DNA from 3 places in the Streptomyces sp. NPDC014861 genome. Region 2 is predicted to be linked to each of the others. Evidence: predicted binding sites of a transcription regulator. Region 2 holds the regulator's gene; each other region holds the start of a gene.
The links. Region 2 encodes HrcA, which represses chaperone genes, less so after heat shock. Its sites were predicted from a motif close to TTNGCACTCNGNNNNNCNGAGTGCNAA; they were not measured.
Positions count from the first base shown of each region.

Region 1: a site for HrcA is predicted at 1,333-1,359, ahead of groL (chaperonin GroEL). Genes of this name have one in related genera too.
Region 3: a site for HrcA is predicted at 1,492-1,518, ahead of groL (chaperonin GroEL). Genes of this name have one in related genera too.

Region 1 is NZ_JBIBWV010000008.1:276,546-279,795, reverse strand. It holds gene groL (chaperonin GroEL) at 1-1,323, opposite strand, end outside; gene groES (co-chaperone GroES) at 1,429-1,737, opposite strand; gene ACF1BN_RS19590 (hypothetical protein) at 1,915-2,079, opposite strand; gene ACF1BN_RS19585 (polysaccharide deacetylase family protein) at 2,076-3,002, opposite strand; gene ACF1BN_RS19580 (SAM-dependent methyltransferase) at 3,129-3,250, shown strand, end outside.
Region 2 is NZ_JBIBWV010000002.1:479,688-482,937, forward strand. It holds gene ACF1BN_RS05830 (DUF3097 domain-containing protein) at 1-407, opposite strand, end outside; gene ACF1BN_RS05835 (MBL fold metallo-hydrolase) at 418-1,155, opposite strand; gene hrcA (heat-inducible transcriptional repressor HrcA) at 1,294-2,313, shown strand; gene dnaJ (molecular chaperone DnaJ) at 2,314-3,250, shown strand, end outside.
Region 3 is NZ_JBIBWV010000016.1:121,157-124,406, reverse strand. It holds gene groL (chaperonin GroEL) at 1-1,325, opposite strand, end outside; gene ACF1BN_RS26895 (cold-shock protein) at 1,697-1,900, opposite strand; gene ACF1BN_RS26890 (MoaD/ThiS family protein) at 2,324-2,602, opposite strand; gene thrC (threonine synthase) at 2,620-3,250, opposite strand, start outside.

The DNA.
Region 1 (3,250 bases), on a different contig from region 2:
GGAGACGCCGGTGGCCTCGTCTCCGGTCTTGCCGAGGTTGTCGTCCAGGATCTTGACGGCGTGGACGAGCGCGGAGCCACCACCGGAGACGATGCCCTCCTCGACCGCGGCGCGGGTCGCGGAGATGGCGTCCTCCAGACGGTGCTTCTTCTCCTTCAGCTCCACCTCGGTGGCGGCGCCGACCTTGATCACGCACACGCCGCCGGCCAGCTTCGCGAGGCGCTCCTGGAGCTTCTCGCGGTCCCAGTCGGAGTCCGTGGACTCGATCTCGGCCTTGATCTGCGCGACGCGGCCCACGACGTCCTCGGACTTGCCGCCACCGTCGACGATGGTGGTGTCGTCCTTGGAGACGGTCACGCGGCGGGCGGTGCCCAGCACGTCCAGACCGGCCTGGTCGAGCTTGAGGCCGACCTCCTCGGCGATGACGGTGGCACCGGTGAGGGTGGCCATGTCCTGGAGCATCGCCTTGCGGCGGTCACCGAAGCCGGGCGCCTTGACGGCGACGGCGTTGAAGGTGCCGCGGATCTTGTTGACCACGAGGGTGGAGAGCGCCTCGCCCTCGACGTCCTCGGCGATGATCAGCAGCGGCTTCGAGGCGCCGGCCTGGATGACCTTCTCCAGGAGGGGCAGCAGGTCCTGGATGGAGGAGATCTTGCCCTGGTTGATCAGGATGTACGGGTCGTCGAGGACGGCCTCCATACGCTCCTGGTCGGAGACCATGTACGGCGAGAGGTAGCCCTTGTCGAAGGCCATGCCCTCGGTGAACTCCAGCTCCAGGCCGAAGGTGTTGGACTCCTCGACGGTGATGACACCGTCCTTGCCGACCTTGTCCATCGCCTCGGCGATGAGCTCGCCGACCTGCTGGTCCTGCGCGGAGAGCGCGGCGACGGCGGCGATGTCGGACTTGTCGTCGATCGGGCGCGCGGTGGCGAGCAGCTCGTCGGAGACGGCCTTGACCGCGGCGTCGATGCCCTTCTTGAGGGCGGCCGGGGAGGCGCCGGCGGCGACGTTGCGCAGACCCTCGCGGACGAGCGCCTGGGCGAGCACGGTGGCGGTGGTGGTGCCGTCACCCGCGATGTCGTTGGTCTTGGTCGCCACCTCCTTGACGAGCTGGGCGCCGAGGTTCTCGTACGGGTCGTCGATCTCGACCTCGCGGGCGATCGTGACACCGTCGTTGGTGATGGTGGGGGCGCCGAACTTCTTGTCGATGACGACGTTGCGGCCCTTGGGGCCGATCGTCACCTTCACCGTGTCGGCCAGCTTGTTGACGCCGCGCTCAAGGGCGCGACGGGCGTCCTCGTCGAACTTCAGGATCTTCGCCATGGGAGCGGTTCAGCCCTCTCGGAAATCGTGTGGGAAAACGAACCGCGCCCCTGGACGCCCAAGAGATCAAGGGGTCAGGGGCGCGGTCAAAGCAGGTACGTCGTCTTACTTCTCGATGATCGCGAGCACGTCGCGGGCCGAGAGGACGAGGTACTCGTCGCCGTTGTACTTCACCTCGGTGCCGCCGTACTTGCTGTAGAGCACGACGTCGCCGACCTTGACGTCGAGCGGCAGGCGCTCGCCGTTCTCGAAGCGGCCCGGGCCCACGGCGAGGACGGCGCCCTCCTGGGGCTTCTCCTTCGCGGTGTCCGGGATGACCAGGCCCGAGGCCGTGGTCTGCTCGGCGTCGAGCGGCTGGACCACGATGCGGTCCTCGAGCGGCTTGATGGCAACCTTGGAGCTGGCGGTCGTCACGATCCGACCTCCCCCTTCGGAGATCTCGCGGGGTTAACTGTCTGGGGTGGCGACCAGGTGGATCCGTCGTCGCGGGTGCCGGACCTGCCTGTCGCTGTGTTGGCACTCTCCAGTGGGGAGTGCCAGAGCCGAGACTATGACCGCGATTAGCACTCGGTCAAGCGGAGTGCCAATTCCTCACTCCGTGGCGGCCTCCGCGCGGACGGTGGAGCCGTCCGGACCCCGGTCGCCGACGCTCTCGACCGCCTTGCGGCCGAGGCGTTCGAGCGGGTCGACGGCGGAGGCACAGCCCGTGAGGGCGAGGAGGAGGACGGCGAGGACGAGGGGGCGGAGCCGGGTCATACGTAGTCCTCCAGCTTGCCGACCGCGTAGCCCTTCGACGTGATCACGTTCATCACCCGGCGGATCATGTCCGGCATGCTGCCCTTCCAATCCTCCTCGCCGCGGAAGTGGGTGAGGACGATGTCGCCGGGGTGCAGGTCGCGGTCCCACTCGCGCCACTCCATGTGGTCCGGGAACGCCTCGGAGGCCCAGAGCGGCACGGCCTTGACGCCGCAGGACGCGGCGGCGCGCAGGGTGTTCTCGTTGTAGTTGCCGTACGGGGGCCGGAAGAGCTCGGGGCGCTTGCCGTACTTCTTCTCGATGACGTCCTGCATCCCGCAGATCTCGCGCTTCTGGCGCGCGTAGGAGAGTCCGGGCAGGTACTTGTGGTTGAGGGTGTGGTTGTGGAGGGCGACCCCGCCGGGCTGGGACTTCTGCATCTTCGCGAAGTAGGCGTAGTCGTCGCTGACGACGTAGTCGCTGAGGAAGGCGCTGTACGGGATCTTCAGGTCGCTCATCATCCGGATGAGCTCGGGGTCCTTCTCGGATCCGTCGTCGATGGTGAGGAAGACGACCTTCTCCTTGGTGGGGACCGTGGTGAAGACGGGCGGCAGCCCCTCGCCGTCGGTCTCGAAGCCCTTCCGGGTGGTGATCTTCGGCTTGGTCCTGGGCGGGGCGGGCGCTTCGAGGGGGGTGAGCTTGAGGCCCCACTTCTTCGCGGCGGCGGCCCGGGCGGCCCGGCGCTGCGCCAGAGCGGCCTTCTTCTCCGCGGCGAGCCGGGCCGCGGCCTGCGCGGCGGTCCGCTCCGGGGCCTGCTGGCCGGCAGCGGGGGCGGGAGCGCCGGAGGACGCGGGCTCGGAGCCGCCCGCGCAGGCGGCGGTGGAGGTGAGCGCGGCGACGAGGAGCGCGGCACCGAGGGCGCGACGCGAGGAGCCCTTTGCCATCATTTCTTCCTTTTGTCGTACGAGCGGTATGGCGCCGCATCCTGTCAGCGCGACCCGCTCCTCCGGTCGCGACACCGCCGTACCGGCCCCACCGTCCCCCGCCCGGCCCACAGGGAGAATGGAAAGGTGACCGACCTCGCCGCCTTCGCCGCCCTGCTCGCCCCCGAGGGCCAGACGCTCCTCGCCGCCCTGCGCGACCACGACCCCGCACAGGAGCTGGCGGTCGCCTCCCGGCTGCGCCGGGACCA
Region 2 (3,250 bases):
ACCACCACGCCCTCGACACGCAGGTCGTCGCCCCAGACCCGCTCGACCAGCTCGGCGTCGTGGCGGCCCTCCACGTAGATCCGGCTCGCCCGTGCCACGCGCGCGCGTGCGCCGGGGACGGCGACCGAACCGGAGGCCGTACGGGCCGGGCGTGCCGGTCCGCCGGACGCGGGGCGGACCAGGGTCACCACACGCCCCTCCAGGAGGAAGCCGCGCGGGTCCATCGGGAAGACGCGGTGCTTGCCGAAGCGGTCCTCCAGCGTCACCGTGCCCGCCTCGCAGCGGATCACGGCCCCGCAGAAGCCCGTCGAGACCTCCTCGACCACCAGGTCCGGCTCGGCGGGAACCTCGGGGGCGGGGGCCTGCTTCTTCCATCGGGGCGTCAGGTCCGGGTCGTAGCTGCGCATTTCGGGGACGCTACGACACCAGGAAGCGGCGTGCCAGTTCATCGCGCTGGCGTCGGACGAAAGCCGCGTCGACGACCGCGCCGTGGCCGGGCACGTAGAGCGCGTCCTCGCCGCCGAGGGCGAGGAGGCGGTCGAGGGCGTCGGGCCAGCGGGTGCCGATCGCGTCGGGTCCCGCCTGGGGTTCGCCGGACTCCTCCACCAGGTCGCCGCAGAAGACCGTCTCGCGCTCACCGGGGACCAGCAGGACCAGGTCGTGGCCGGTGTGGCCGGGGCCGACGTTGGCCAGGAGGACCTGCCGGCCGCCCAGGTCGAGGGTCCGCTCGCCGGTGACGGTGTGGCGCGGGGCCACCAGGGCCTCCGTCGCCTCGGCCGCCGCCGACTCCTCGACGCCCTGGCGCACGGCGTCCTCGTACAGCTCCTCGCGGGTCCGGGCGGAGCCGAGGAGTTCGTCCGTGCCGACCGCGCCGAAGACCTCCGCGCCGGCGAAGGCGGCGGTGCCGAGGACGTGGTCGAAGTGGGGGTGGCCGAGTGCGATGTGCGTCACGCGCCGGCCGCCGGTGATCGCCTCCGCCTGGGCGCGGATCTCGGCTCCCTCGGCGAGCGTGGCACCGGTGTCGTAGAGCAGCACGGCCCCGTCCCCCACGACCAGTCCCGTGGTCGCGTCCCAGCCGGGAAGCCGTCGCCGGCCCACCCCGGCCGCCAGTCGTTCCCACCCCTGAGCCGCCCAGACCGCCTGTTCGATGTCCATGCGACCGACGCTAGCGGGTCCGCCTCCTTGCCAGGAGCGACGGGCCCGGCCGTACACTGGCCGGGGGTTTCCTGGCACTCGGACAGGGTGAGTGCCAAAAGCGGAGCAACCGGAACGGCTGGAGCGGGAGGTGTGCGCGTGCTGAGCGAACGCAGACTCGAGGTGCTGCGCGCCATCGTCCAGGACTACGTCGGGACGGAGGAACCGGTCGGTTCCAAGGCGCTCACCGAGCGCCACAAGCTCGGCGTGTCACCCGCCACCGTGCGCAACGACATGGCGGTGCTGGAGGAGGAGGGGTACATCGCCCAGCCCCACACCAGCGCGGGCCGGATCCCCACCGACAAGGGCTACCGGCTCTTCGTCGACCGGCTGGCCGGCGTCAAGCCGCTCTCGACCCCCGAGCGGCGCGCCATCCACAACTTCCTCGACGGCGCCGTGGACCTCGACGACGTCGTGGGCCGCACGGTGCGGCTGCTCGCGCAGCTGACCCGGCAGGTCGCCGTCGTGCAGTACCCGTCGCTCACCCGCTCCTCGATCCGGCACGTCGAGCTGCTGTCGCTGGCCCCGGCCCGGCTGATGCTCGTCCTGATCACGGACACCGGGCGGGTCGAGCAGCGGGTGATCGACTGTCCCGCGCCGTTCGGCGAGACCTCCCTCGCCGATCTGCGGGCCCGGCTCCTCAGCCGGGTCGGCGGCCGTCGCTTCGCCGACGTGCCGCAGCTGGTGCAGGACCTCCCCGAGTCCTTCGAGGAGCCCGAGGACCGCGCCACGGTCTCGACCGTGCTCGCGACCCTCCTGGAGACGCTCGTGGAGGAGCACGAGGAGCGGCTGATGATCGGCGGCACCGCCAATCTCACCCGCTTCGGACACGACTTCCCCCTGACGATCAGGCCCGTCCTGGAGGCACTCGAGGAGCAGGTCGTGCTCCTCAAGCTCCTCGGCGAGGTCAAGGAATCGGGCATGACCGTACGCATCGGGCACGAGAACGCCTACGAGGGGCTGAACTCCACGTCCGTCGTCTCGGTCGGCTACGGTTCGGGCGGCGAGGCAGTCGCCAAACTCGGCGTGGTCGGACCGACCCGCATGGACTACCCCGGAACGATGGGAGCGGTACGCGCAGTGGCACGTTACGTCGGACAGATCCTGGCGGAGTCGTAAGTGGCCACGGACTACTACGCCACACTCGGCGTACGCCGCGACGCGTCCCAGGACGAGATCAAGAAGGCCTTCCGGCGCCTCGCCCGCGAGCTTCACCCGGACGTCAATCCGGACCCGAAGACGCAGGAGCGGTTCAAGGAGATCAACGCCGCCTACGAGGTGCTGTCGGACCCGCAGAAGAAGCAGGTCTACGACCTCGGCGGCGACCCGCTCTCCGCCTCCGGCGGCATGGGTGCCGGGGGAGGCTTCGGAGCCGGCGGCTTCGGCAACTTCTCCGACATCATGGACGCCTTCTTCGGCGCGGCCGGGCAGCGCGGGCCGCGCTCGCGGACCCGGCGCGGCCAGGACGCCATGATCCGCCTGGAGATCGACCTCAACGAGGCGGCCTTCGGCACCACCAAGGACATCCAGGTCGACACGGCCGTCGTCTGCACCACCTGTTCGGGTGAGGGTGCCGCCCCCGGCACCTCCGCGCAGACGTGCGACATGTGTCACGGCCGCGGCGAGGTCTCCCAGGTCACCCGGTCGTTCCTCGGCCAGGTCATGACCTCCCGACCCTGCCCCCAGTGCCAGGGCTTCGGCACCGTCGTCCCGACCCCGTGCCCCGAGTGCGCGGGCGACGGGCGGGTGCGGTCGCGCCGCACGCTGACGGTGAAGATCCCGGCCGGCGTCGACAACGGCACCCGGATCCAGCTCGCGGGCGAGGGCGAGGTCGGCCCCGGCGGCGGCCCCGCCGGCGACCTGTACGTCGAGATCCAGGAGACCCCGCACGAGGTCTTCCAGCGGCGGGGCGACGACCTGCACTGCACGGTCACCCTCCCGATGACGGCGGCGGCGCTCGGCACGAAGGTGCAGCTCCAGACGCTCGACGGGCTGGAGGAGATCGACATCCGCCCGGGCACCCAGTCGGGCCAGTCGGTCCCGCTGCACGGCCGGG
Region 3 (3,250 bases), on a different contig from region 2:
AGCTTGACGATCGCGGCACCGGTGGCCTCGTCGCCGTCCAGCTCCAGCTTCTCGAAGACGCTGGAGGCCTGGAGCAGGGCCACGCCGCCACCGGCGACGATGCCCTCCTCGACGGCCGCCTTGGCGTTGCGCACGGCGTCCTCGATGCGGTGCTTGCGCTCCTTGAGCTCGACCTCGGTCGCGGCACCGGCCTTGATGACCGCCACGCCGCCGGCGAGCTTCGCGAGGCGCTCCTGGAGCTTCTCGCGGTCGTAGTCGGAGTCGCTGTTCTCGATCTCGGCGCGGATCTGGTTCACGCGGCCCGCGACCTGCTCGCTGTCACCGGCACCGTCGACGATGGTCGTCTCGTCCTTGGTGATGACGACCTTGCGGGCGCGGCCCAGCAGGTCGAGACCGGCCGACTCCAGCTTGAGGCCGACCTCCTCGGAGATGACCGTGCCGCCGGTGAGGATGGCGATGTCCTGGAGCATGGCCTTGCGGCGGTCGCCGAAGCCCGGGGCCTTGACCGCGACGGAGCGGAAGGTGCCGCGGATCTTGTTGACGACCAGGGTCGACAGGGCCTCGCCCTCGACGTCCTCGGCGATGATCAGCAGCGGCTTGCCCGACTGCATGACCTTCTCCAGGAGCGGGAGGAGGTCCTTCACGGAGGAGATCTTGGAGTTGACGATGAGGATGTACGGGTCCTCGAGCGCGGCCTCCATGCGCTCCATGTCGGTCGCGAAGTACGCCGAGATGTAGCCCTTGTCGAAGCGCATGCCCTCGGTGAGCTCGAGCTCCAGACCGAAGGTCTGCGACTCCTCGACGGTGATGACGCCTTCCTTGCCGACCTTGTCCATGGCCTCGGCGATGAGCTCGCCGATCTGGGTGTCGGCGGCGGAGATGGAGGCGGTGGAGGCGATCTGCTCCTTCGTCTCGACCTCCTTCGCCTGGTCGAGCAGGGCGCCGGAGACGGCCTCGACGGCCTTCTCGATGCCGCGCTTGAGGGCCATCGGGTTGGCACCGGCGGCGACGTTGCGGAGGCCCTCGCGGACGAGCGCCTGGGCGAGGACGGTGGCGGTGGTCGTACCGTCGCCGGCGACGTCGTCCGTCTTCTTGGCGACTTCCTTGACCAGCTCGGCGCCGATCTTCTCGTACGGGTCCTCGAGCTCGATCTCCTTGGCGATGGAGACACCATCGTTGGTGATCGTGGGGGCGCCCCACTTCTTCTCGAGGACGACGTTGCGACCCTTGGGGCCGAGGGTGACCTTGACGGCGTCAGCGAGCTGGTTCATGCCGCGCTCGAGACCGCGCCGGGCCTCCTCGTCGAACGCGATGATCTTGGCCATGTGAAGTGGTCCTCCCGGACATGGGGTGGATAACGCTCCAGGACCGCGCCGACGCCCGCGACGGACGGCCTCCGCGCTCCGCGTGGTTCCTTGCCCCACCCGGCCGGCGGCCTCGTCATGCCCGGTCCTCGTAGCACTCTCACCTTCCGAGTGCTAACGCCAATGATTAGCACTCGACCCATGCGAGTGCAAGCGACTCTCGTGGATCGGGCACTGGATCAGGCAGTGGATCGGGCGACGAGTCGGGCACCGGATCGGGCAGTGGATCGGGCGACGGATCCGGACCCTCCGGGAACGCGTGAGGGGCCCGCACCCCCTGGGGGATGCGGGCCCCTCGACGACGAGACGTCGGTGGCCGATCGCGCCGCGCCTCAGGCGGTCACCTTGACCATGTCCGCCTGCGGACCCTTCTGACCCTGCGAGATCTCGAACTCGACTCGCTGGCCCTCTTCGAGGCTGCGGTACCCATCCATCTGGATGGCGCTGTAGTGGACGAAAACATCCGCACCACCGTCGACCGCGATGAAGCCGTAGCCCTTCTCCGCGTTGAACCACTTGACGGTGCCCTGAGCCATGCCTAACTCCCCTATTACGTACTGGCCCTTGAGCGGATCCGCACTTCACGAACCCGGGTCAGAACCTGCGCCGGAACGCGTCGACCGCCGCTGAATGTATCTGTCCAACTGCCCTCTGCAACAGGGCAATCCACCGGGAAATCTCGGCGGAGCGGAAAGGGGAATCCGGAAGAAATACTTGAATTGCGGGGCAAGTCGGGCCGGGCGAAAGGCGCATAAGGGGCAGACTGTGCGCGCATTCCGGCCGCCGGTTGTCGCATTCTTGTCAGGTCCCGGGCCGGGCTCATATGCGTATGGCATGAGCGGCGCGGGGGACTTCCCCAACTCTACCGCGCTCAACCATGCAGAATTGCCCCCTCCGCTTTCTCTCGCGGAGGGGGCAATTCAGTACCGACAGGTAGGGCCCGGGCGGGCCCGGGGCGATCAGCAGCCGCCGGCGACCGCGGGGATGATCGAGACGCCCGCGCCGTCCGGGGTGGCGGTCTCCAGGCCCTGCTCGAAGCGGACGTCGTCGTCGTTCACGTAGACGTTCACGAAGCGGCGCAGCTTGCCCTGGTCGTCCAGGACGCGGGCGGCGATGCCGGTGTGGTTCTTCTCCAGGTCGGCGATGACCTCGGCGAGGGTCGCGCCCTCGGCGGCGACCTCGGACTGCCCGCCGGTGTAGGTGCGGAGGATGGTGGGGATGCGGACGTTCACGGCCATGGTGTCTTCAGGACCTTTCAGTGGGCCAGGCCCGCGTCGCGGAACGCGTCCAGGCTCGGGCGGATGGTGGCGGTCGCCTGAGAGCTGTCGGCCACGGCGTCCAGGGTCTTGAGGCCGTCGCCGGTGTTGAGGACGACGGTGGTGAGGTTCGGGTCGATGACGCCGTTCTCGACCAGCTTGCGCGTCACACCGACGGTCACGCCGCCCGCGGTCTCCGCGAAGACGCCCTCGGTCCGGGCGAGCAGCTTGATCGCGTCCACGACCTGCTCGTCGTTCACGTCCTCCACGGCGCCGCCGGTGCGGCGGGCGATGTCGAGGACGTAGGGGCCGTCGGCCGGGTTGCCGATCGCCAGGGACTTGGCGATGGTGTTCGGCTTCTGCGGGCGGACCACGTCGTGCCCGGCCTTGAAGGCGGCGGAGACCGGCGAGCAGCCCTCGGCCTGGGCGCCGAAGATCTTGTACGGCTTGTCCTCGACCAGGCCCAGCTTGATGAGCTCCTGGAGCCCCTTGTCGATCTTGGTGAGCTGGGAGCCGGAGGCGATCGGGATGACGAGCTGGTCCGGGATGACCCAGCCGAGCTGCTCGCAGATCTCGTACGCGAGCGTCTTGGAGCCCTCGCCGTAGTACGGGCGCAGGTTGACGTTGACG